Regions from separate parts of the Nocardiopsis sp. L17-MgMaSL7 genome, predicted to be linked through region 2. Evidence: riboswitches for the same ligand, from Rfam matches in the RefSeq annotation. Region 2 holds a riboswitch; the other holds the start of a gene.
The links. Region 2 has a riboswitch for glycine ahead of gcvT (glycine cleavage system aminomethyltransferase GcvT). Riboswitches for the same ligand answer to the same signal wherever they lie in the genome.
Positions count from the first base shown of each region.

Region 1: linked by a shared signal. The riboswitch ahead of gcvP (aminomethyl-transferring glycine dehydrogenase) and the one ahead of gcvT (glycine cleavage system aminomethyltransferase GcvT) in region 2 are both predicted to bind glycine.

Region 1 covers NZ_QGTF01000004.1:411,576-422,862, forward strand. The annotation lists gene BDW27_RS09515 (FHA domain-containing protein) at 562-1,101, shown strand; gene BDW27_RS09520 (bifunctional nuclease family protein) at 1,269-1,742, shown strand; gene BDW27_RS09525 (MerR family transcriptional regulator) at 2,155-2,655, shown strand; glycine riboswitch at 2,806-2,896, shown strand; gene gcvP (aminomethyl-transferring glycine dehydrogenase) at 2,994-5,891, shown strand; gene BDW27_RS09535 (tol-pal system YbgF family protein) at 6,154-7,416, shown strand; gene BDW27_RS09540 (DUF5999 family protein) at 7,468-7,656, opposite strand; gene BDW27_RS09545 (threonine/serine exporter ThrE family protein) at 7,888-9,318, opposite strand; gene BDW27_RS09550 (response regulator transcription factor) at 9,536-10,273, opposite strand; gene BDW27_RS09555 (RecB family exonuclease) at 10,389-11,225, opposite strand.
Region 2 covers NZ_QGTF01000001.1:593,546-604,832, reverse strand. The annotation lists gene BDW27_RS02505 (L-serine ammonia-lyase) at 1-250, opposite strand, end outside; gene glyA (serine hydroxymethyltransferase) at 334-1,602, opposite strand; gene gcvH (glycine cleavage system protein GcvH) at 1,604-1,984, opposite strand; gene gcvT (glycine cleavage system aminomethyltransferase GcvT) at 2,146-3,261, opposite strand; glycine riboswitch at 3,402-3,503, opposite strand; gene BDW27_RS02485 (penicillin-binding transpeptidase domain-containing protein) at 3,708-4,598, shown strand; gene BDW27_RS02480 (Lrp/AsnC family transcriptional regulator) at 4,630-5,640, opposite strand; gene BDW27_RS02475 (amidohydrolase family protein) at 5,837-7,108, shown strand; gene BDW27_RS02470 (AbgT family transporter) at 7,149-8,762, shown strand; gene BDW27_RS02465 (amidohydrolase family protein) at 8,825-10,063, shown strand; gene BDW27_RS02460 (3-deoxy-7-phosphoheptulonate synthase) at 10,163-11,224, opposite strand.

The DNA of each region.
Region 1 (11,287 bases), on a different contig from region 2:
TCCGCCTCCTGCCCCGGGGTGTTCACGTCCTTCATCGGGTCCGGGGATAAAGTGGACGAAGTCGCAGGCCCGGGCAGGGGAGGTCAGTTCGTGGAAATCCGCTCCGGGTGACCGAGAACCAAACGCCCGGGAAGGGCATCTGTTCCAGAACAGGTGTCGGTCTCCCACGAGGCCGGTCACCGGACGCGGCGGGGCCCCAGGTTCCTACGCGTCCGAACCCCGCGGCGCGGGCGCCCGGCGTGGTGTCCGCGGCGGGCTTGGGGGAGCGAAACCCTGTCTGGACAGGGATATGGTTTAAAGTCGAGTGTTCCCTGAGGCACCGTGTCACCACCCGCCACGGGAATCCCGGCAACGGCGGACATCCAACGGGGGTGACAAGGAGTCCTACTTGGGGGATGAGACCTAGCGACCGACCGCGTGAGGCGACCCACTGCCGCGACAGTGGACCGACTCACCGTGTTCCGGACGGTGAGTGGGCCCCTTGCCCGCCCGGCGCCCGGAACGCGCCACCGATCAGCCGAATCAAGCACCGCCCCGTGCGGTAGGAGGCCGAGCCGACCTATGTCGAGCGTTTACTGCACGCAGTGCGGTCACGCCGTTGCGGATGATGCCCGTTTCTGCTCCCACTGTGGAACACCCGTCCGCAGGGCCGAACAGCAGAGCCCACGGCCCAACGCCGGCGACTCCGCGGGAGATGTCACGTCGACCATCTCCATCTCCGGTATACAGGCGCTGGAGGAGGAGGAACAGGGCGATGAACTCGGCGGCGACGACCCCGCCAGTACCGACGCCCTTCCGCCCGGAACCGCCTTGCTGGTGGTCCGGCGGGGCCCCAACGCCGGGAGCCGGTTCCTGTTGGACAGCGACGTGACCACCGCTGGCCGACACCCCAACAGCGACATCTTCCTCGACGACGTCACCGTCTCCCGACGCCACGTGGAGTTCTTCCGCCGCGGCAACGGCTTCGGGGTCCGCGACGTGGGCAGCCTCAACGGCACCTACGTCAACCGCGAGCCGGTGGACGAGGCCGAACTCGGCGGCGGGGACGAGATCCAGATCGGCAAGTTCCGGATGGTCCTGCTGACCAAGCCGCGCCGATGACGATCCGCTGACCACGGTCGACGGGGGCGGGTGTGCCGATGAGGTTTGCGGCCCCCCGCCTCCGGACAGCTTTGTAACGAAGGGTGCCGATTTCGCCCTCGGGTCCTGATCCGACGGAGCAGGGACGAGCGCCCATCCGGCATGACGACTCGTGGGACGGAGCCGCTGTGAAACACATGGAGGTCGTCGGCGTCCGGGTTGAGATGCCCTCGAACCAACCGATTGTCCTGCTCAAGGAATCCGAGGGGGACCGCTACCTGCCGATCTGGATCGGTGGGGTGGAGGCCTCCGCGATCGCGCTCGCCCAGCAGGGTGTCTCGCCCGCGCGCCCGCTCACCCACGACCTGTTCCGCGACGTCCTGGACGCGCTGGACACGGCGCTGGAGACGGTGAACATCACGGGCCTGAGCGACGGGATCTTCTACGCCGAGCTGGTCTTCAGCAACGGTGTGGAGGTCAGCGCCCGGCCCTCGGACTCCATCGCCCTGGCCCTGCGGACCGGCACCCCGATCTACGCCCACGAGGACGTGATCGAGGAGGCCGGGATGCCGATCCCGGACGAGCAGGAGGACCAGGTCGAGGCGTTTCGGGAGTTTCTGGACAACATCTCGCCGGAGGATTTCGGGCAACGTGGTACCTGAGCGGTCGGGGCTCGCCCTTCGCGGGCCCCGATTGCTTTCTCGCGGCCGTGACCTGCGGGTTCGTCGGTCGCACTGGTGATAGATTGGGTGAACGGAATGGTCGTGGAGGGCGCAGCCGAAAACCGTTCGGTGGGTTTCGGCCCGGCGGGGTCCGGCACCGCGGCTCCATTGGCGTGCACACTTGGCGACGCGCCGCGCGCCTTCGTTGACGCTGCCCTGCGGTCGTCCTACCGTCAGTGCTGTGAAACCCACGGCGCGCCCGTTCCCTGAGTGGATTCCCCTGTCGATGCCGCCGTGGGACGAGAAGCCGGAGGTCGGCGTGGCGGTAGCGAGCGGCAAGCGGGATCACCATGACAGGCGGTCCGCGCTGCGGCTAGCGGGGCAGCAGGGCCTACTGTGCGAAGAGGACGTGATGGCGCTGCCTACGGACGTCGGGTATCGGGGTCCAGCGGCGTGTACGGCCGCCGGGATCACCTATCGACAGCTGGACTACTGGGCCAGGACCGACCTGGTGGTGCCCAGTGTGCGCACGGGAGCCCACAACGCCCCCCTGTACAGCCTTCCCGACATCCTGATGCTGAAGGTGGCCAAGCGGCTCCTGGACACCGGGATATCGCTCCAGCAGATCCGCACCGCGGTGGACCACCTGCGCGGCCGCCCCGCCGTCGACCTGTCCCGCATCACCCTGATGAGCGACGGCGTGAGCGTCTACGAGTGCACCTCGCCCGAGGAGGTCGTCGATCTCATGCAGCGCGGCCAGGGCATGTTCGGTCTGGCGCTGGCCAACGTCTCCCGCGAACTGGAGGAGGCGCTCGGTGTGGTCCCGGCCGAGGAGAGAGCCGACCTTCCCGCCGCGGCCCCCCAGGCCGTGGACGAACTGGCCCTGCGGCGCAGGGAGCGCCGCACCGGGTGAAACCGTGCCGACACTGGTGAGTCGGCCGTGGTGAAAGGTGTGCCCTGACTCGGTGTCAGGGGCCAGGATCGAGTACGGTCGTAGTCACAACGGGGATGAAAACCGACATTCGCCCTGCTTGTACACACATACAGAGCGTCAGCAGGCCGCTGATACCGCGCGGGAGAGACCTCGGCAACGGGGCGCCGACGGGGCAATACTCCCCAGTAACCTCTCAGGCACCATGGACCGCGCGGAGTAGGCCGCTCTGAAGCCTGGGCGCGGTCGTGCCCGGTGACAGAGGGGGAGACCGTGAGGAACACCGCCGACCCGATCGGCCCTGTCACCAGGAGGTCTCCGTGCCTGACCCGTCGAACGTCCCCACCCCGGGCGCCCCCGCCCGGGTGTTCGCGGACCGACACATCGGACCCGCCCCCGCCGAGACCGCCGAGATGCTCAAGACGGTCGGCTACGGATCCACCGCCGAGCTCATGAACGCCGCCGTGCCCGCGTCCATCCTCAGCTCCCCGGGCCGCAGTGCCACGCTCGACCTGCCCGAGGCGATCGGCGAGGCCGAGGCCCTGGCGGAACTGCGTGACCTGGCCTCGCGCAACAGGATCACCACGCCGATGATCGGCCGCGGCTACTACGGCACGCTCACGCCCCCCGTCATCCTGCGCAACATCATGGAGAACCCGGCCTGGTACACGGCGTACACGCCCTACCAGCCCGAGATCTCGCAGGGCCGCCTCGAGGCCCTCATCAACTTCCAGACCATGGTCTCCGACCTCACGGGCCTGCCCATCACCGGCGCGTCCCTGCTGGACGAGTCCACCGCCGCCGCCGAGGCCATGACCCTGGCCCGCCGAGCCAGCAAGGTCAAGAGCGACGTCTTCGTGGTCGACGCCGACGTCTTCCCGCAGACCCTCCAGGTCCTGCGCACCCGCGCCGAGCCCCTGGGCATCGAGGTCGTCGTCGCCGACCTCACCCAGGGCCTGCCCGAGGGCGACGCCTACGGTGTCTTGGTCCAGTACCCGGCCTCCAGCGGCGCGGTGCGCGATCCCAGCGCCGTCATCGCCGAGGCCCACGAGCGCGGCGCCCTGGCCGTGGTGGCCGCCGACATCCTCGCCCTGACCCTGCTGCGCAGCCCCGGTGACCTGGGCGCCGACATCGCGGTGGGCTCCACCCAGCGCTTCGGTGTCCCGCTCGGCTTCGGCGGCCCGCACGCCGGATACATGTCGGTGGGGGAGAAGCTCCGCCGCCAGCTGCCCGGCCGACTGGTCGGCGTATCGGTGGACGACGCGGGCAAGCCCGCCTACCGTCTGGCACTCCAGACCCGTGAACAGCACATCCGCCGCGAGAAGGCCACCAGCAACATCTGCACCGCGCAGGTGCTCCTGGCCATCATGGCCGGGATGTACGCCGTCTACCACGGCCCCGACGGACTGCGCGCGATCGCCCGCCAGGTCCACACCCGCACGGCCGCCCTGGCCGACACGCTCGCCCGGCGCGGTTTCGAGGTGCTCCACGGGGCCCACTTCGACACCCTGCGCGTGCGCGTGCCCAGTGCCGACCGGGTGGTCGAGCGCGCGCTGGAGGCCGGGATCAACCTGCTGGACGTCGACCAGACCACGGTCGGCCTCAGCGTGGACGAGACCACCACGGTCGCCGACCTGGAGAAGGTCCTGGCGGCCTTCGGGGAGGCCGACCGGGGCGCCGAGCGCGGCCCGGTGACCGTGGACGGCGACGCCGACCATCTGCCCGCCGACCTCGCGCGCGGCGTCGACTACCTGACCCACCAGGTGTTCAACACCCACCGCAGCGAGACCTCCCTGCTGCGCTACATGCGCCGCCTGTCCGACCGCGACCTCGCGCTGGACCGCACCATGATCCCGTTGGGCTCGTGCACCATGAAGCTCAACGCGACCGCCGAGATGGAGTCCATCACCTGGCCGGAGTTCGCGGGCCTGCATCCGTTCGCCCCGCTCGACCAGGCGGCCGGCAGCGTGTCGCTCATCCGCGACCTGGAGGGCTGGCTGGCCGAGGTCACCGGCTACGACGCCGTCTCACTTCAGCCCAACGCCGGTTCCCAGGGCGAGCTCGCCGGTCTGCTGGCGATCCGCGGCTACCACCGCTCGCGCGGTGACGACGACCGCGACGTCTGCCTCATCCCCAGCTCCGCACACGGCACCAACGCCGCCAGCGCGGTCATGGCGGGCATGCGGGTGGCCGTCGTGGCCTGCGCCGACGACGGCAACGTCGACCTCGACGACCTGCGCGCCAAGATCGCCAAGCACGGCGGCGAGCTGGCGGCCATCATGGTCACCTACCCCTCCACCGCAGGCGTGTACGAGGACACCATCACCGAGGTCTGCCGCCTGGTCCACGAGGCGGGCGGTCAGGTCTACGTGGACGGGGCCAACCTGAACGCACTGGTCGGCTGGGCCAAGCCGGGCGAGTTCGGGGCCGACGTCAGCCACCTCAACCTGCACAAGACCTTCTGCATCCCGCACGGCGGCGGCGGTCCGGGCGTGGGCCCCGTCGCGGTCCGCTCGCACCTGGCGGGCTTCCTGCCCAACCACCCGGGCCAGCCCGAGGCGGGCCCGCACACCGGTGTCGGCCCGGTCTCGGGCGCTCCCTTCGGCTCGGCGGGCATCCTGCCCATCTCCTGGGCCTACGTGCGGATGATGGGCGGTGACGGCCTGCGCGCCGCCACCGAGACCGCCGTGCTCTCCGCCAACTACGTGGCCAAGCGCCTGGAGCCGTACTTCCCGGTGCTCTACACGGGCGCCAACGGCCTGGTCGCGCACGAGTGCATCATCGACATCCGTCCGCTCCAGAAGGCCAGCGGCATCAGCAACGAGGACGTCGCCAAGCGCCTGATGGACTACGGCTTCCACGCGCCGACCATGTCCTTCCCGGTCAACGGCACGCTCATGGTGGAGCCCACGGAGAGCGAGAACCTCGCCGAGCTGGAGCGGTTCGTCCAGGCGATGATCTCCATCCGCGGCGAGATCGACCGCGTCGTCAAGGGCGAGTGGGACGCCGAGGACAACCCGCTGCGGGGCGCCCCGCACACCGCGGAGGCGGTCACCGCCGACGAGTGGACCCGCTCCTACACGCGCGCGGAGGCGGCCTACCCTCTGCCGACGCTGCGCCAGGACAAGTACTGGCCGCCGGTCGGCCGGATCGACCAGGCCTACGGTGACCGCAACCTGGTCTGCTCCTGCCCGCCGCCGGAGGCCTTCGAGCTGTAGCCGCGAGGGTACGGAACCGCGTGCCCGCGTGAACCTGTGAGGGGCGCCCACCCGCGAGGGTGCGGCGCCCCTTGGCGTGTCTTCCGAGGGGCCGGGGCCGACGGGAACCAGCGGCGAGGGCGACACCCCCGCCGCGGGCCCGCGACGGCCGGGAGAGGGCGCGTTAGAGTTTGCACAGCCGCCGCCGAGGCCGGTCGCGGTCACGCCCGTGGCCCGCGCTCCCCGTCGCGCGGGCCCGACACCCCCATGGAAAGCGGAACGAATGACCACGACGTCCGGACCTCCCGCGCGCTCTGGCCCCGCAGACCCCGCCGACCCCGCGCCCCGGGCCACGGACCCCGACGACGCCGAGGGCACCTCCGTGCCCTCGCCGGAGGGCGCCTCGGACCTGTGCGACCAGGCCCAGGACCTCGCCGAGGGCGGACACCTCAAACGGGCCGCCAAGCTCTACCAGCGGGCCGTCTCGGCCAACCCCCCGCCCCGGGTCCAGGCCAGGGCCCTGCTCGGCCTCGCCGTGGTGCAGGACCAGCGCGGGGACCCGGCCGCCTCCAGAGAGGCCGCGCGCCGCGCCCTGGCCACCGGAGACACCCGTTACGCCCCCCGCGCCGCCTACCACCTGGCGCTCTCCCTGGAGCAGGAGGGGGCGCACGGTGAGGCCGTCCGCGTCTGGCACCGCCTGCTGGACCTCGGAGGCCCCGCCTACACGGCGGTGGCCCGCTATGGACTGGCGCGCGCGGCGGAACTGCGCGGCGAGGAGGCGGAGGCGGAGGAGCACTGGGAGGCGGCCCTGGAGCTACCGCCCGGAGACGCGGCGATCAGCCGCCTGCACGCCGCCACCGTGGCGGAGGCCGCAGGCGACCTGGCCGGCCGACTCCTGGAGCGGGGAAGGCCGGACGCCGCGGCCGTCGCGGTCGAATGCGGCCTGAGCGTGGGCGACGACCCCGGGCTGCGGATGCTGCGCGCCGCCACCCACCTGGAGAGGGCCATCGCGGACGTGGGCACCGTGGTGGACGCCGGGTCGACCGAGGGGGAACCGGGCACGCGCCCGCGACCGCGCACCTCGGGGGCGGCGGTGGAACTGCTCGCGGGCCTGTTGTCCCTGAGAGGGGAGCCGGACGCCGGGGAACAGGTCTGGCGCCTGGGGCTGGACAGCCGTGACCGGGACACAGCCGAAGCCGTACGGGCGCGGCTGCGCAGCCCCTTCGCCCAGGACCGGCCGGAGGGCGGCGGGGAACAGCCCGAACCGTGGTGGGAGGCCTACCTGGAGGAGGCGGTCGCCACCTCCAGTGCGCCCGCGCTGGCGGGGGAGCTGTTCGCGGTCGTCACGCAGATGCACGCCCTGCTGGCCGTCCCGGTCGTCGAGGGCGAGTCCCGTCCGGCGGCCCTGCGCGCCGCCATGGAGACGGCCCTGCGCACGCCGAGCGAGCTCGTATGGGGGAGTTCCGTGCACGCCGACTTCCGGCGCCGGCTCAGCGCGGCGATGGGTGAGGACGTCCTGCCGGAGCAGTGGCCGGACGGGGGCTGAGCGGACGGGCCCGGACCGGACCCGCGGAGGACGCTCTCGGGAGCGCTCGGGTCAGGCGGCGACCCGGGGGCGGTGCGGGGCCACGACCGCGCCGTCCGGGAGGAGCTCACCGGTGTCGTCGAAGAGGACGACACCGTTGCAGAGCAGACTCCAGCCCTGTTCCGGGTGGCTGGAGACGACCCGCGCGGCCTCGCGGTCGGTGTCCTCGAAGGAAGGGCAGGCGGGTGAATGGCTGCACATGTCAGAGCCTTTCGTCGGGGTGCTCCTCGTTGAGCTGAGGCCAACAATAGTGGCTGACATCACATGATGTTGTCGGTTTAGGTCGACAACGTTCGTTGGCGTGTCTTGTTGGCCTTCACCAAGTGAGACACGCCTCACCCCGGATCGGTTCTGTTCGAGGTGACCCGTTCCCCGGGGTCCTTCGGCCGCACCGCCCCCGAAGGACCCCGGTGCGGCCCGTGGGGCGCCCCGTCAGTAGCCGCCTCTGGTGCGGCGCGCCGCGGGACGTCCGCGCATCCCGGCCCCCGCCAGACCGCCGCGCTGGAAGGCGCGCACCAGCTCCCCGCCGAGGTTGACCCCGGCACCCAGCGCCAGACCCACCATGACCGCCTCAGCGATACTGAGCAGGCCCGAGACCGCCGTGCCCTGCGTGATCTCTATCAGACCCCGGTACAGGATGCTGCCGGGCAGCAGCGGCGCGATCGACGGGATCAGGTAGGGCAGCACCGGCCTCTGGGTGCGCCGGGCCAGCCAGTGCCCGACCACGCCTACCGCCATCGCCCCCACGATCGTGCCCACCACCGCGGGCACCTCCAGCCAGAGGCGCAGCCCCGCGTAGATCAGCCAGATCATCACGCCCAGGGCACCGATGGTGGGCAGCATGCGCGGGGGCACCGCGAGGGAGATCGCGAAGGCCATGGCGATCCCGGCCGCGCCGATCAGGACCGGGATGTGCATGGCGGTCCCGGCCGAGGGCAGGTTCTCCAGGTCCAGGTCGATGCCCAGACGGGTGGCGGTGTAGGCCACGGAGACCACACCGGCCACGATCGCGCCCAGGGTGAAGAAGGTCTCCAGCAGCCGCGCGGCCGCCGACACGTAACTGCCGCTGATCCCGTCCTGGAGGCTCGAGACGAGCGGACGCCCGGGCAGCAGCGCCATGATGTTGCCGGTGATGATCGCGCCCGCTTGGAGGCCCAGGTCCAGCTCGGTGCTGGCCCACAGCAGTCCGACACCGATGGAGGAGGCCACCACGGCCGCCGCCGTCATCTGGTAGAACTCGGCGACCCCCCGGTTGGCGAGGAACACCGCGGTGCGGTCGCCCAGCACCGTGGCGAGGAAGGCGACGGTGGCCACGATCAGGCCACCGCCGACCATGAGGCTGGCGCTGGAGGCGATCAGGCCGAAGCCCACAGCGATCAGCCAGTTGGGGTAGGGCATGCGGGCCCGGCGGATCTGCTCCAGGCGCGCGTTGGCGTCCTCCAGTTCCAGGAGTCCCAGTGCCGCCTGCTGCACCAGGGTGTGCAGCTCGTTGACGCGGAAGTAGTCGAGGGTACGGCGGCGCACCACCCGCTCCCCGGTGACCGGAGGGCTGTCCCCGCCGGGGTGGGTGGACAGGGAGATGGTGGTGAAGGTGACCGACACCTCCGAGCGGGGCAGGTCGAAGGCGACCGACAGGCTCAGCATGGCCTCGCTGACGGCCTCGGTGCCCTCACCGCTGGCCAGCATCAACTCGCCCACACGCAGGACGAGGTTGATCACCCGGGCGTCCGGGAAGTTGACGTCCTCGTCGTCCTCCAGGTTGTCCGGGGTCAGCTCGCGTTCGTGCTCCGCGCGCCAGTCGCGCATCCGACTGAGCATGAACTCCTCGCTCGGCGGTCCCGAGCGATCCCGCTTGCTTGGCATGTCTGTACTCCGTTTCCTCCCCGTCGCCCGCACCCCTGATGATCGGCGTACTGCCTCGGCAACCCCAAGGGGGACGCCGCGCCCGTGCGCGCGGTTCGCCCTCCGGCCGCGGTGGCGGCGGTGAGTTCGGTCACCGGATCATCCTGTCAATCGGCGTGCTTCGACATGGTGGGCGACGCGCCGGGTCTCGGGCGCTCGCGGGGTTCGGTGACGGTGTTCAGGACGGAGGACCCGGGGCCCGCGAGTCGCGCGCCCCGTCCTGTTCCGTGTGCTGTCCGGGGCGGACCAGGCCGCTCTCGTACGCGTGCACGACGGCCTGCACGCGGTCGCGCAGGCCGAGCTTGGTGAGGATGCTTCCCACATGGGACTTGACGGTGGTCTCGCCGACCACCAGGTGTCCGGCGATCTCGCCGTTGGACCAGCCGCGGGCGATGAGCCGGAGTACCTGGCGTTCGCGGACGGTGAGGGGGTCCTCGTCGGGTTCGGGGTCGGCCACGGGGGCGGGCAGGAGGGGGGCGAAGCGGTCGAGCAGGCGGTGCAGGACGGTGGGGGAGACCACGGAGGCACCCCGGGCGACCACCTCGACGGCCGAGACGAGTTCGGTCGGGGGCGCGTCCTTGAGGAGGAACCCCGAGGCACCCGCGCGGAGCACACCGACGACGTACTCGTCCAGGTCGAAGGTGGTCAGGGCGAGGACGTGCACGTGGTGGCCGAGGGGGCGGGCCCACTCGACGATCTGGCGGGTGGCCTCGATGCCGTCCATGCCGGGCATGCGGACGTCCATGAGGACGACGTCGGGGAGCAGGCTGCGGGCCGAGCGGACGGCCTCGCGGCCGTCGGAGGCCTCGCCGACCACGGACAGGTGGGGGGACGACTCCAGGATCATGCGGAAGCCGGTGCGGACGAGTGGTTGGTCGTCGGCGAGCAGGACGGAGACGGATACGGAGTCGGACACGGCCCGATTCTCCCCCAAGTCGACGGTCCTCGGGGCCGTAAACGCTGTGACTCACCCGTGATCTGGGTCGGGGTCCCATCCCGTTACCCGCGATCGGAGGTCCTACTCCACGGATCTACCCGTGTTCGGGGTGACCGGCCCCGGCAACCGAGGGGATCGGCAGCGGCGGCGGGGTGCCGCCGAACTCCGGGCACAGGGCCTGGTGCTCGCACCACCCGCACAGCTTGCTGCGCCTGGGCTCCCAGGTCCCCGCCCGACCGGCCGCCTCGATCCGTGCCCAGATGTCCCCGATCTCCGCCTCGGCGGCGGCGAGCTCCTCCTCGGTGGGGTCGTACCAGCGCACCGAGCCGTCGCCCAGGTAGACGAGTTGGAGACGGGCGGGCACCACACCCAGGTCGCGCCAGATCATCACCGCGTAGAAGAAGATCTGGAACTTGGCCTTGTCCTCGAAGCGCGGGTGCGGCGACTTGCCGGTCTTGTAGTCCACCACGCGCATCTGCCCGTCGGGCGCCACGTCCAGCCTGTCGACGTAGCCGCGCAGGCGCAGACCGGTGGGCAGGGAGACCTCCAACCGCATCTCGCGCTCGCGGGGCTCCAGGCGCTCGGGGTCCTCCAGGTCGAAGTAGCGACGGACCAGGGCCCGGGCCGACTCCAACCACTCCGCCAGCCCCTTCTCTCCGGGGAAGAGGTGTTCGGCGACCTCCGGCTTGCCGTCCCGGATCCGGGCCCACTGGGGTTCCACCAGGCTCAGCGCGGTGCGCGGGGTCCGGGTGTCTGCGGGCAGCTCGTACAGGCGCTCCAGACACGCGTGCACCAGGGTGCCCCGCAGGGCCGCGGCGCTGGGCGCCTCGGGGAGGCGGTCGATGGTGCGGAACCGGAACAGCAACGGGCACTGGAGGAAGTCCGAGGCCCGGGAGGGCGAGAGGGCGGTCGGAAGGTGCGCGGTGGTCATGTACCGAGCCTACGAGAGGAGCGCACCCGCCCGGAGCGGTCCGAGACGACGGGTACGGAGCG
Region 2 (11,287 bases):
CGGCGTCCACGTCCACACCCTCCGGGGTGTGCCCCATCAGCCCCAGGACCACGGCGGTGTCACTGCCGTGCCCCTTGCCGGTGAGTGCCAGTGAGCCGTACAGCTCCACCCGCACGTGGGTCACACGCGAGAGGAGTTCCTCGGAGCGCAGACCGGACACGAACGTCCGGGCCGCCTTCATCGGGCCGACGGTGTGGGAACTCGACGGTCCGATACCGATCTTGAACAGGTCGAAGACACTGATGGCCATGGCTGTCCTCCTCGTTGAGCACAGGGATGGGGCCGTGGTGACCGGCGCCGTGTGGGCCCGCGCGGCCCACACGGCGGAGACTGCTACAGGTTCGGGTAGAGCGGACGCTTGGCGGCCAGAGCGCTGACCCGGTCGCGCAGGGCGGCCTCGTCGAACTCGGGCTTGAGCGCCTCGGCGATGACGTCGGCGACCTCGGTGAAGTCACCCTCGTCGAATCCGCGCGTGGCCAGGGCCGGCGTGCCGATCCGCAGACCCGAGGTCACCATCGGCGGCCTGGGGTCGTTCGGGACCGCGTTGCGGTTGACCGTGATCCCGACCGAGTGCAGCCGGTCCTCGGCCTCCTGGCCGTTGAGCTGGGAGTCGACCAGGTCCACCAGGACCAGGTGGACGTCGGTGCCGCCGGTCAGGACCTTGACCCCGACCTTCGCCGAGTCCGGCTGCGTGAGCCGCTCGGCGAGGATACGGGCACCCGCCACCGTGCGGCGCTGGCGCTCGGCGAACTCCTCGCTCGCGGCGACCTTGAACGAGACCGCCTTGGCCGCGATCACGTGCTCCAGCGGGCCGCCCTGCATGCCCGGGAAGACCGCGGAGTTGATCTTCTTGGCCAGCTCGGCCTTGGACAGGATCATGCCGCCGCGCGGACCGCCGAGGGTCTTGTGGGTCGTGGTGGTGACCACGTCGGCGAACGGCACCGGGTTGGGGTGCAGTCCGGCAGCGACCAGACCGGCGAAGTGCGCCATGTCCACCATGAGCAGCGCGCCGACCTCGTCGGCGATCTCGCGGAACTTCGCGAAGTCGAGGTGGCGCGGGTAGGCGGACCAGCCCGCGACGATCATCTTCGGCTGGTGCTCCTTGGCCAGGGCGGCGACCTCGTCGTAGTCGACGGTGCCGTCCTCGTCGCGCACGTGGTAGGCCACGGCGTTCAGGATCTTGCCGGAGTAGTTGATCCGCATGCCGTGGGTCAGGTGACCGCCGTGGGCCAGGTCCAGGCCCAGGATGGTGTCACCCGGCTTGAGCAGCGCGAAGTACACGGCCGTGTTGGCCTGCGCGCCCGAGTGCGGCTGCACGTTCGCGTGCTCGGCGCCGAACAGCTCCTTGGCGCGGTCGATCGCCAGCTGCTCGACGACGTCGACGTGCTCGCAGCCGCCGTAGTAGCGGCGGCCGGGGTAGCCCTCGGCGTACTTGTTGGTCAGGACGGTGCCCTGGGCCTCCAGAACCGCCTGGGGGGCGAAGTTCTCGGAGGCGATCATCTCCAGGGTGTCGCGCTGGCGCGCCAGTTCGGCGTCGACCGCGGCCGACACCTCGGGGTCCAGCTCGCCCAGAGTCTGGTTGAGAAGGTTGTCGCTGGTCATGCTAGTTCTCGCCTTCGGTCAGCTTGGTGTACTCCTCGGCGGAGAGCAGGTCCGCGGGCTCCTCGGACACGCGCACCCTGAACAGCCAGCCACCCTCGAAGGGGTCGGAGTTGATGGTCTCCGGGGCGTCCTCAAGCGCCTCGTTGACCTCCACGACCTCTCCGGTGACGGGGGAGTAGATGTCGCTGACGGACTTGGTGGACTCCACCTCGCCCGCAGTCTCACCGGCGGTGACGTCGTCGCCGACCGAGGGGGTCTCGACGAAGACGATGTCACCCAGCGACTCGGCCGCGTACGCCGTGATCCCGACGGTGGCGATCCCGTCCCTGACCGCGATCCACTCGTGTTTGGCGGTGTAACCCAGCTCCGTGGGAACGCTCACTTCAACTCTCCTTGGAGGTGTTCCATTTGTCTGCCGTGCGCCCGTACGGCGACCCGGCCCGGCCTACGCCTGGCCACGCCCCGTCCGTGCCGGTCCCTCGTGGGGATCCGGCCGTGCGGGACGTGCAGGTTCTCGGGTCCGCCCGGGGGCGTACCCGCTTCCTACGACTGCCGCTTGTAGAACGGCAGCTCGACCACGTCGACTTCCTCGCCCCGCCCGCGCACGTCCACGGTGAACGTGCCGGTCGCGGTGTCGAGGTCGCCGTCCACGTAGGCCATGGCGATGGGGCGGCCCAGGGTGGGGGAGGGGGCGCCACTGCTGGTGACTCCGATGACCGTGCCGTCGCGCAGCACGTCCTGGCCCTTGCGGAGAGGGCGGCGGCCACGGGAGACGAGGCCGATCAGGCGCCGTTCGCGAGCGGTGCGCGAGGCCTCCTCGAGCGCGGCGCGGCCCACGAAGTCACCGGGTTTGTCGAGCTTGACCACGCGGCCCAGGCCGGCGTCGAACGGCGTGAGCCCGGCGTTGAGCTCCTGGCCGTAGAGCGGCATGCCGGCCTCCATACGGAGGGTGTCGCGGGAGGAGAGCCCGGCCGGGACCAGCCCGTGCGGCGCTCCCTCGGCCATGAGGGCGGCCCAGACCTCGGGCGCGCGGTCGGCGGGCCGGACGAAGATCTCGAACCCGTCCTCGCCGGTGTAGCCGGTGCGGGCGAGCAGGACCGGGACCCCGGCGACGGTGTGCTCGTAGCCCGCGTAGTAGCGGATGTCGTCCAGGTCGGCGTCGGTGAGCGGTGCGAGGATCTCCACCGCGCGCGGGCCCTGGATCGCGATGAGCGAGTAGTCGGCGGACTCGTCGGCGACCTCGACGTCGAAGCCGGAGGCCCGCTCGGCCAGGGCGGAGGCGACCACGGGCACGTTGGCCGCGTTGGCCACGACCAGGTACTCCTGCTCACCGAGCCGGTAGACGATGAGGTCGTCCAGGACGCCGCCGTCCTCGGCGGTGATCATGGTGTAGCGGGCGCGGCCCACCTTGACCTTGGACAGGAAGCCGACCAGCGCGTGGTCGAGGGCCTCTGCGGCCTGCGGGCCGGTCAGCCGGATCTCGCCCATGTGGGAGAGGTCGAAGAGCCCGGCGGCCTCACGGACGGCGGTGTGCTCCGCGGTCTCGCTGCTGTAGCGGAGGGGCATCAGCCATCCGGCGAAGTCGACGAGCGTCGCCCCGGCCTCTTCGTGGGTCTTGTGCAGCGCGGTGAGGCGCGGCGCGGTCGCGGAGTCTGACATGGGCACTCCCGAGAGGATGGGTGTCGTGCGTAAGGCGTTGCCATCCTCCCCCTCTGTCATGGGTGCCTGAGAGCTTCACCGCGCGCTCGGCGTGGTTTGCACCTTCGGCGAGGGAACGCGTCCCTGCTTTCCAGAGTGGTCTCGCCCGTACGGTCCGCTGTGCCTGAGAGGTTGTCTTCGGGGAGGGATTGCTCCTTCGGCGGCCCACGCTGGATACGCGGACACTCTCCCGTACGGGGTCAGCAACACGCTCAGCCTAGCAGCGGCGACCTGGGGCGCCCAAGACAGCCCGGGCGCTTGTGGACGACCAGGACGCCCATGCCCGGACGCTTGGGGACGACCTTCGCGACACGGTCGTCGGAGGCGGCCGAGCGGGGTGTGTGACCACCGGGCATGCCCTAGCTTTGTGGGTGGACGTTCCCGCGGACAGCCTGTGGAGGAGACGAGTGCGTACCGACACCGAACACGCTCCCGGGAGGTCCGGGCGCGCCCCCGGCCGCTTCGCCCTCGGAGCCGCCGGTTGTGCCATCACCCTGTTCAGCGGGGCCGCCTGCGCGACGACGGACGAACCCGAGCCCGCGCAGGGCACGGTCGGCAACCCCGTCCAACTGGGCGACGTGCAGACCGTGGAGCGCCACGACCTCGAGGCGGTCTTCGCCGAGGTCGGGGTGAACGGGACGTTCGTGCTCTTCGACGCCGGTGACCGGTCCGCCGTCGTGGTGAATCTGGACGAGGCGAGCGAGCGCGCCGTGCCCGCGTCCACCTTCAAGCTGCCGAACACGCTGATCGCCCTCCAGACCGGTGAGGTGTCCGACGTGGACGACGTGATCTCCCCCGAGTCCGGCGACGACCTGAGTCTGCGCGAGGCCCTGCCCACCTCCGACGTCCCGGTGCACCAGGAGGTCGCCGACCGGATCGGGTTCGACCGGATGTCCACTTGGGTGGACCGGTTCGACTACGGCAACCGGAACGTCGGCGAGGAGGGGGCGATGGACCGGTTCTGGCTGGAGGGTCCCCTGGAGATCTCCGCCATGGAACAGGCCACCTTCGTCGCCGAACTCGCCCGCGAGGAACTGCCCGTGGACGTCGAGCACCAGCGCGCCCTGCGTGACCTGCTGCTGGTCGAGGAGGGGCCCGGGCACCAGCTGTTCGCCCGGACCGGCCTGGGTGTGGACGTGGACCCGGTGCCCGGCTGGTGGGTGGGCTGGGTCGAGCAGGGCTCCGACCTGCACACGTTCGCGCTGCGTCTGGAGGTCGAGGACCAGGAGGACGCGGAGCTGCGCGAGTCGCTGGGCCGTGAACTGCTGGTCGCCCTCGACGTCCTTCCCGCAGCCTGACGCGTCCGCTCCGCGTCCCCCGCCAGGCCGCCTAGGGATCGTCGGGGGAGCGGAGCTGGATCGGGACCGAACGCACGAAGCGCTGTTCGGAGTCGGTCACCCCGCCCATGAACTTGAACGTGCGCAGCGTCATCCGGCGGTCGGCGATGCGCAGCCCCGGCAGCTCCTCCAACAGCCTGCGCTCCACACGGGTGAGGTCGGGGGCGTCGCGCAGCCACAGGATGAACAGGGTGTTCTCCGGACCCGCGATGGTCGTGCACAACCGGACCTCGGGGATGCGTTCCCCCAGGTCGGGCACGCCGTCCAGAACCTCGGGGTCCACCGTTCCCCACAGGGTGGCGGCGCTCGGCCAGCCCATGTGCGCGCGTGAGATGTCGCAACGCAGCCCGAGGAGCCCGTCGCGCAGCAGCCGGTTGATTCGGCGCGCGGCGGTGGTGGGCGCGATGTCCAGTCGTTCGGCGATGGTCTGGTAACCCAGCCGCGCGTCCGCGCACAGCAAATCCACGATGCTCTGGTCCAGTTCGGTGACGCGTTCGTTGCCCACCGGGGCGCGCAGCGTGGGGGAGAGGGCGCGGAGCCGGCGCCGCTGCCCGGGTGACAGGGCGCGGACCTGCCACAGGTAGGCCTCCCGGGGGACCTCGGTGACCACGTGCACCCGGTAGGAGACCACGTCGGGGATGCCGCCCACCCAGTTGAGCAGGTAGTCCGCCAGCCCTCCGCCGGGCACCACGGTGAGCATGAGCTGGTGGGACCCGGCCACGAACTGGATGCTCAGGGTGTCGCGGTCCTCGGCCAGGGCCGCCGCGACCCGCTCCACCGACCCGTTGCGGCAGCTCAGCTCCACGTAGCTGAGGTACCGGCGGGCCATCACCCGGCGGCGTGGGAACGCGGCTATGCGCGCCAGCCCCTCGTCCTCCAACCGCTTCCACCGGCGGGCCAGCGTGGTGGGGTCCGCGTCCAGGACCGGCCCGAGCTCGGCCCAGGTGGCCCTGGGAGCCAGCTGGAGCGCGTTGATCAGGGTCAGGTCGAACTCGTTGGGCATGCTCGATTCCGGCAAAATCCACCTCCCTCATGGCGGTTCCCGGCGATTCCCGCAGGTTACCGGAGGGTCCACGTAGGTTTCCGCAAGATCAGAAGCGCGGCCCTGAGCTGCGAGTCTCCGTTGGATTGCGCACCGTCGCGTCCGGGTGTCCGCCTCGCGGAACCAGGGACCGGGTGCGGTGAGAAAGGTGGCGTCGATGACCTCGGCTGGCAGGACCCTCGTGGTCCGCGACGGAACCGTGATCGACGGGACCGGGGAGGGCCCCCAGCGCGACCGGTCCCTCGTCCTGCGCGACGGCCGGATCGACTGGATCGGCCCCGCCGACCAGACGCCGCACATCGGCGAGCCGCACCGGGTGGTCGACGCGGCCGGGGGCACGATCCTGCCGGGGTTCGTCGACACCCACGTGCACATGACCATGTCCGGCGACGGCATGAACCCCGCCGACCTGATCAACCAGCCTCCCCACTACGGCTACTTCACCGCCATCCCGCGCCTGAGGGCCACCCTCGACGCCGGGGTCACCAGCGTTCGCGACCTGGCCGGGCTCGACCAGGCCGTGGTCCGCGCCGTCGACGAGGGCATCATCCCCGGCCCCCGCCTCACCACCGCCTACCGGGCTCTCGGCCCCACCGGAGGCCACGGCGACTTCCGCACCTGCTGCGGCTTCGACTACGGCGCGATCCTGGGGCCCGACGGCGCCGTCTCAGTCAACACCGACGGCCCCGCCGAGGCCCTGCGCGCCACCCGTGAGGTCATGCGCAAGGGCGCCAAGGTCATCAAGGTGATGGCCAGCGGAGGCGTGTGGAGCCCCCAGGACACCCCCTGGCACGACGGGCTCAACGTGGAGGAGATGTCCGTGATCGTGCGCGAGGCCGCCAGCCACGACATCCCCGTGGCCGCCCACGCGCAGAGCGCCCGCAGCATCCGCAACGCCCTCACCGCCGGGGTCACCAGCGTGGAGCACGGCTACGAGATCGACGAGCGGGGCATCCAGCTCATGCTGGACGGCGGCGCCTTCCTGGTGCCCACCCTCTCCACCGCCACCACCCCGCCCGACCCCGCGAAGTCGGCCGACTACGCGGTGGCCAAGAAGCTCAGGCTCCAGGAACACCTCAGCGAGAACATCACCGCCGCCGTCCGGGCCGGGGTCCGTGTGGCCCTCGGCACCGACTCGGGTATCTGTCCGCACGGCCGCAACCTGCGCGAACTCGCCCTGCTGGTGGAGCACGGCATGAGTCCCATGGGGGCCCTGCTCACCGGAACCCGCGACGCCGCCGCGCTCCTTGGGCGGAGCGAGGAGATCGGCACCCTCGAACCCGGCAAGCGCGCCGACGTCGTCGTCTGTTCGGGGGACCCCCTCGCCGACATCACCCTGCTCGGCGAGCCCGACAACGTCACCGTGGTCATCAAGGACGGTGCGGTCCACAAGGACACCACCGGAACCCGACCGGGCACCGCGCACTGACCAGGCCCCACCCGCCACCCCTTCGTCCCGGAGGTGACCCATGAGCACCCCACGCTCCCAGCAGGGAGGCGCGGTCGAGACGCGCCCCGGCTTCCTCACCCGCTCCCTCGACAACATCGAGCGCCTCGGTAACAAGATCCCCGACCCGTTCGTCCTCTTCCTGCTGCTCTTCGCGCTCGTCGCCGTCGCCTCCTCGGCCCTGTCGGCTCTGGGCGCCACCTACGTGGTGCCCGGCAGCGAGGACGGAGCCCAGGAGATCAAGGGCTTCTTCACCGCCGAGGGACTCACCTGGCTCACCACCAACCTGGTCCCCAACTTCATCGGCTTCCCGCCCCTGGGCGTGGTGCTGACCATCCTGCTGGGCGTCGGCATCGCGCAGCGGACCGGTCTGCTCAACACCCTGGTCCGCCGGGCCTTCAGCGGTGCGCCCCAGTGGCTGCTCCCGTACGTGGCCGCCCTGGTCGCGGTCTCCGGCAGCATCATGAGCGACGCCGCGATGGTGGTCATCCCGCCGCTGGCCGCGATGGTCTTCAAGGCGGCCGGGCGCCATCCCGTCGCCGGTCTGCTCGGCTCCTTCGCCGCCGCCATGGCCGCGTTCAGCTGTAGCCCCTTCATCACGAGCACCGACGCGCTGCTGTCCGGCATCACCAACACCGCCGCCGCGCCGGTGGAGGGGCTGGGCACCACCCACGTCAGCCCGATCTCCAACCACTTCCTCACCTTCACGATCGCGATCGTGCTGAGCGTCGTGGCCGGTTTCCTCATCGACCGCGTCCTCGAACCCGCCCTGGTGCGGCGCGGGGTCAGCCGCGAGCAGACCGGTGCCGAGGACGGTTCCGCCGCGAACGGGACCGCCGAGGAGCGCCCCGACCTGAAGATGGACGCCGAGCTCACCCCGAGCGAGCGCGGCGGAATGCGCTGGGCCGGGATCGCCCTGGTCCTCACGGTCGTCGCGGTCCTGCTGGTCACCCTCCCGCCGGGCGCGCCCATGCGTAACGAGGACGGCGCGTTCCTGCCCGAGTCCCCGCTGCTCAGCTCCGTGGTCTTCCTGGTCTTCCTCACCCTGGCCGTGCCCGGCGTCGCCTACGGTCTGGCCACCCGGGCGATCCGGGGCGGGGCCGACGTCGCGCGGATGATGGGCCACACCGTCAAGGAGATGTCCGGTTTCGTCGTCCTGGCCTTCGTGATGGCGCAGTTCCTGGAGCTGTTCAACTGGACCGGCCTGTCCACGTGGATCGCGATCAAGGGCGCGGAGGCGCTGGAGGCCACCGGGTTCACCGGGTTCGGGGCCATCCTCTGCTTCATCCTGCTGGCCTGGCTGATCAACTTCTTCATCATCTCCGGCTCCGCCCAGTGGGCCCTGTTCGCCGTGGTGTTCGTGCCGATGTTCGCCCTGCTCGGCTACGAGCCCGGCTTCGTCCAGGCGGCCTACCGGATCGGCGACTCCACCTCCAGCGTGCTCTCGCCGCTCAACCCGTACGTGATCATCGTCCTCGGCTTCCTCAAGTCCTACGAGCCCAAGGCGGGCATCGGCACCGTGATCGCGCGCTGCCTGCCCTTCTCTCTGGTCTTCCTGGTCATGTGGGTCGCCGTCTTCGCGGTGTTCTACTTCGGGGGCCTGCCCATCGGCCCCGGCATGTACCCGCGGCTGTAGACCACGGGCCCGGGCAACCGGGCCCGCCACCCCGCACGCACACCGACGTAAGGAGACCACCCATGACCGGCGCCAGGACCCTGTACCGGGACCTCACCCTCATCGACGGCACCGGAGCCGCCCCGGTCGCCGACGCCGCCGTCCTGGTCGAGGACGGGCTGATTGCCTACGCCGGGCCCGCCGCTGACGCGCCCGCGCCCCGCCCCGAGGACACCGTGGAGAGCCTGGGCGGGCGCACCCTGCTGCCCGGATTCATCGACACCCACGTGCACTTCGGGTTCTCCGACGGCCGTGCCCTGGCCACCAACAACGCCGACGTCTCCCGCAGCCTGCACGCGTTCGAGTCCGCCGAGCGGATGCGGGTCACCCTGGAAGCGGGCGTCACCGGCGCCCGCGACCTGGGCGGGGCCGACACCGGCTTCCGCATCGCGCGGGAACGCGGTCTGATCCGGGGGCCGCGCCTGAGCATGGCGCTGCGGCTGATGAGTCACACCGGCGGCCACGCCGACTTCACGCTGCCCTCCGGCGCCAACCCGCACGACTGCGAGCACACCGCCGCCGAGATCGTCGACTCGCCGCAAGAGGCCCGGGTGGCCACTCGCAGGCTGGTCCGGGACGGCGCCGACGTCATCAAGGTGTGCGCCACCGGCGGGCTCTCCAGCCCCTCGGACGGCCCCACCGACGAGGGCGTCACGGAGGAGGAGATCGCCGTGATCGTGGCCGAGACCGCCAAGCACGGCGGTCGGCCGGTGGCGGCGCACGCCCAGGGCGCGGCGGGGATCAGGAACGCGGTGCGCGGCGGGGTGGCCAGCATCGAGCACGGCTACCTCATCGACGACGAGGGCATCGACCTCATGCTGGAGCGCGGCACCTTCCTCGTGCCGACCCTGACCACGTTCGACTTCGAGGACCGGGTCCACCTGATGACCCGGAAGGCGGTCGACACCAAGCGGGCCCTGGCCGAGGAGACCTACCGCCGGATCTCCCACGCGGTCAGCCGCGGGGTACGGATCGCGATGGGTACGGACGCCGGTATCTCCGAGCACGGCCGCAACCTGCGCGAACTCGCCCAGCTGGTGTCCGTGGGGCTCTCGCCCATGGAGGCGATCAGGGCGGGCACGAGCAACGCCGCGGAGCTGGTGGGCACCGCCGACACGACGGGCACGGTCGAGGCCGGGAAGTTCGCCGACCTCGTGGTGTGCGAGGGCGACCCCCTCGCCGACGTCTCACTGCTGGGCGACCGCGCCAACGTGGTGCTGGTCGTCCAGGGCGGCGAGGTCGTCAAGGACACCCGGGCCTGACCGGGCGCCGACCGGCCCGGTCCGCCGACCCTGGGGCCGGGCGGACAGGAGCGGGGCCCGGCACGTCGTCCGCGCGCCGGGCCCCGCGTGTGTCCGGGATCAGGCGGCGTTCTTGCGGCGCTGGCGGACCGCCTCGGCCAGGTTCTCCAGGACGCCCTCGGTGGTCTCCCAGCTCATGCACTTGTCGGTGATGGACTGGCCGTAGGTGAGCTGGTCCGGGTCACCCAGCTTCTGGGCGCCCTCCACGATGAAGCTCTCCAGCATGACGCCGACGATCCCCTTCTGACCCTCGGCGACCTGGGCGGCGATCTCCCGGGCCACGCCCGCCTGGCGGACATGGTCCTTGCCGCTGTTGGCGTGGCTGGCGTCGATCATCAGGCGGCGCGGCAGCTTGGAGCCCTCGATCACATCCAGGGCGGAGGCCACCGACGCGGCGTCGTGGTTGGGGCCGCTGCGCCCGCCGCGCAGGATCACGTGGCAGTCCGGGTTGCCCTCGGTGACCACGACCGAACCGGCGCCGGCCGGGTCCACGCCGAAGAACGTGTGGGAGGCGGCGGCCGCGCCGACGGCGTCCACGGCCACCTGCACGTCGCCGTCGGTGCCGTTCTTGAAGCCGACCGGGGTGCTCAGGCCGCTGCTGAGCTGGCGGTGCACCTGGCTCTCCGTGGTGCGGGCGCCGATGGCGCCCCAGGAGACCACGTCGGCGATGTACTGCGGGGTGATCGGGTCGAGGAACTCGGTTCCGGCGGGCAGACCGAGGGCGTTGATGTCGATCAGCAGCTCACGGGCGGTGCGCAGGCCCCGGTGCACGTCGTAGGTGTCGTCCAGGCCCGGGTCGTTGATCAGGCCCTTCCAGCCGACCGTGGTGCGCGGCTTCTCGAAGTACACGCGCATGACCACGCACAGCTCGTCGCTGACCGACGGGACGAGGTCGCGTAGGCGACGGGCGTAGTCCAGGGCGGACTCGGTGTCGTGCACCGAGCAGGGGCCGACGACGACCAGGAGGCGGTCGTCGGCGCCGTCCAGCACCCGCTTGACCTCGGCGCGCGAGCTCTCCACGAGGGCGGTGCTCTCCTCGCTCATGGGGAGCTCGGCGAGCAGGTCCTGGGGGGCGATGAGCGGTTTGTAGCTCGCCACCCGTGTGTCGTTGGTGCTCGTCATCGTCTCCCCTGGTCCCATCACGTCGATCGCCTGGCGACAGATGCTCGTGCCGCACCTTGACCG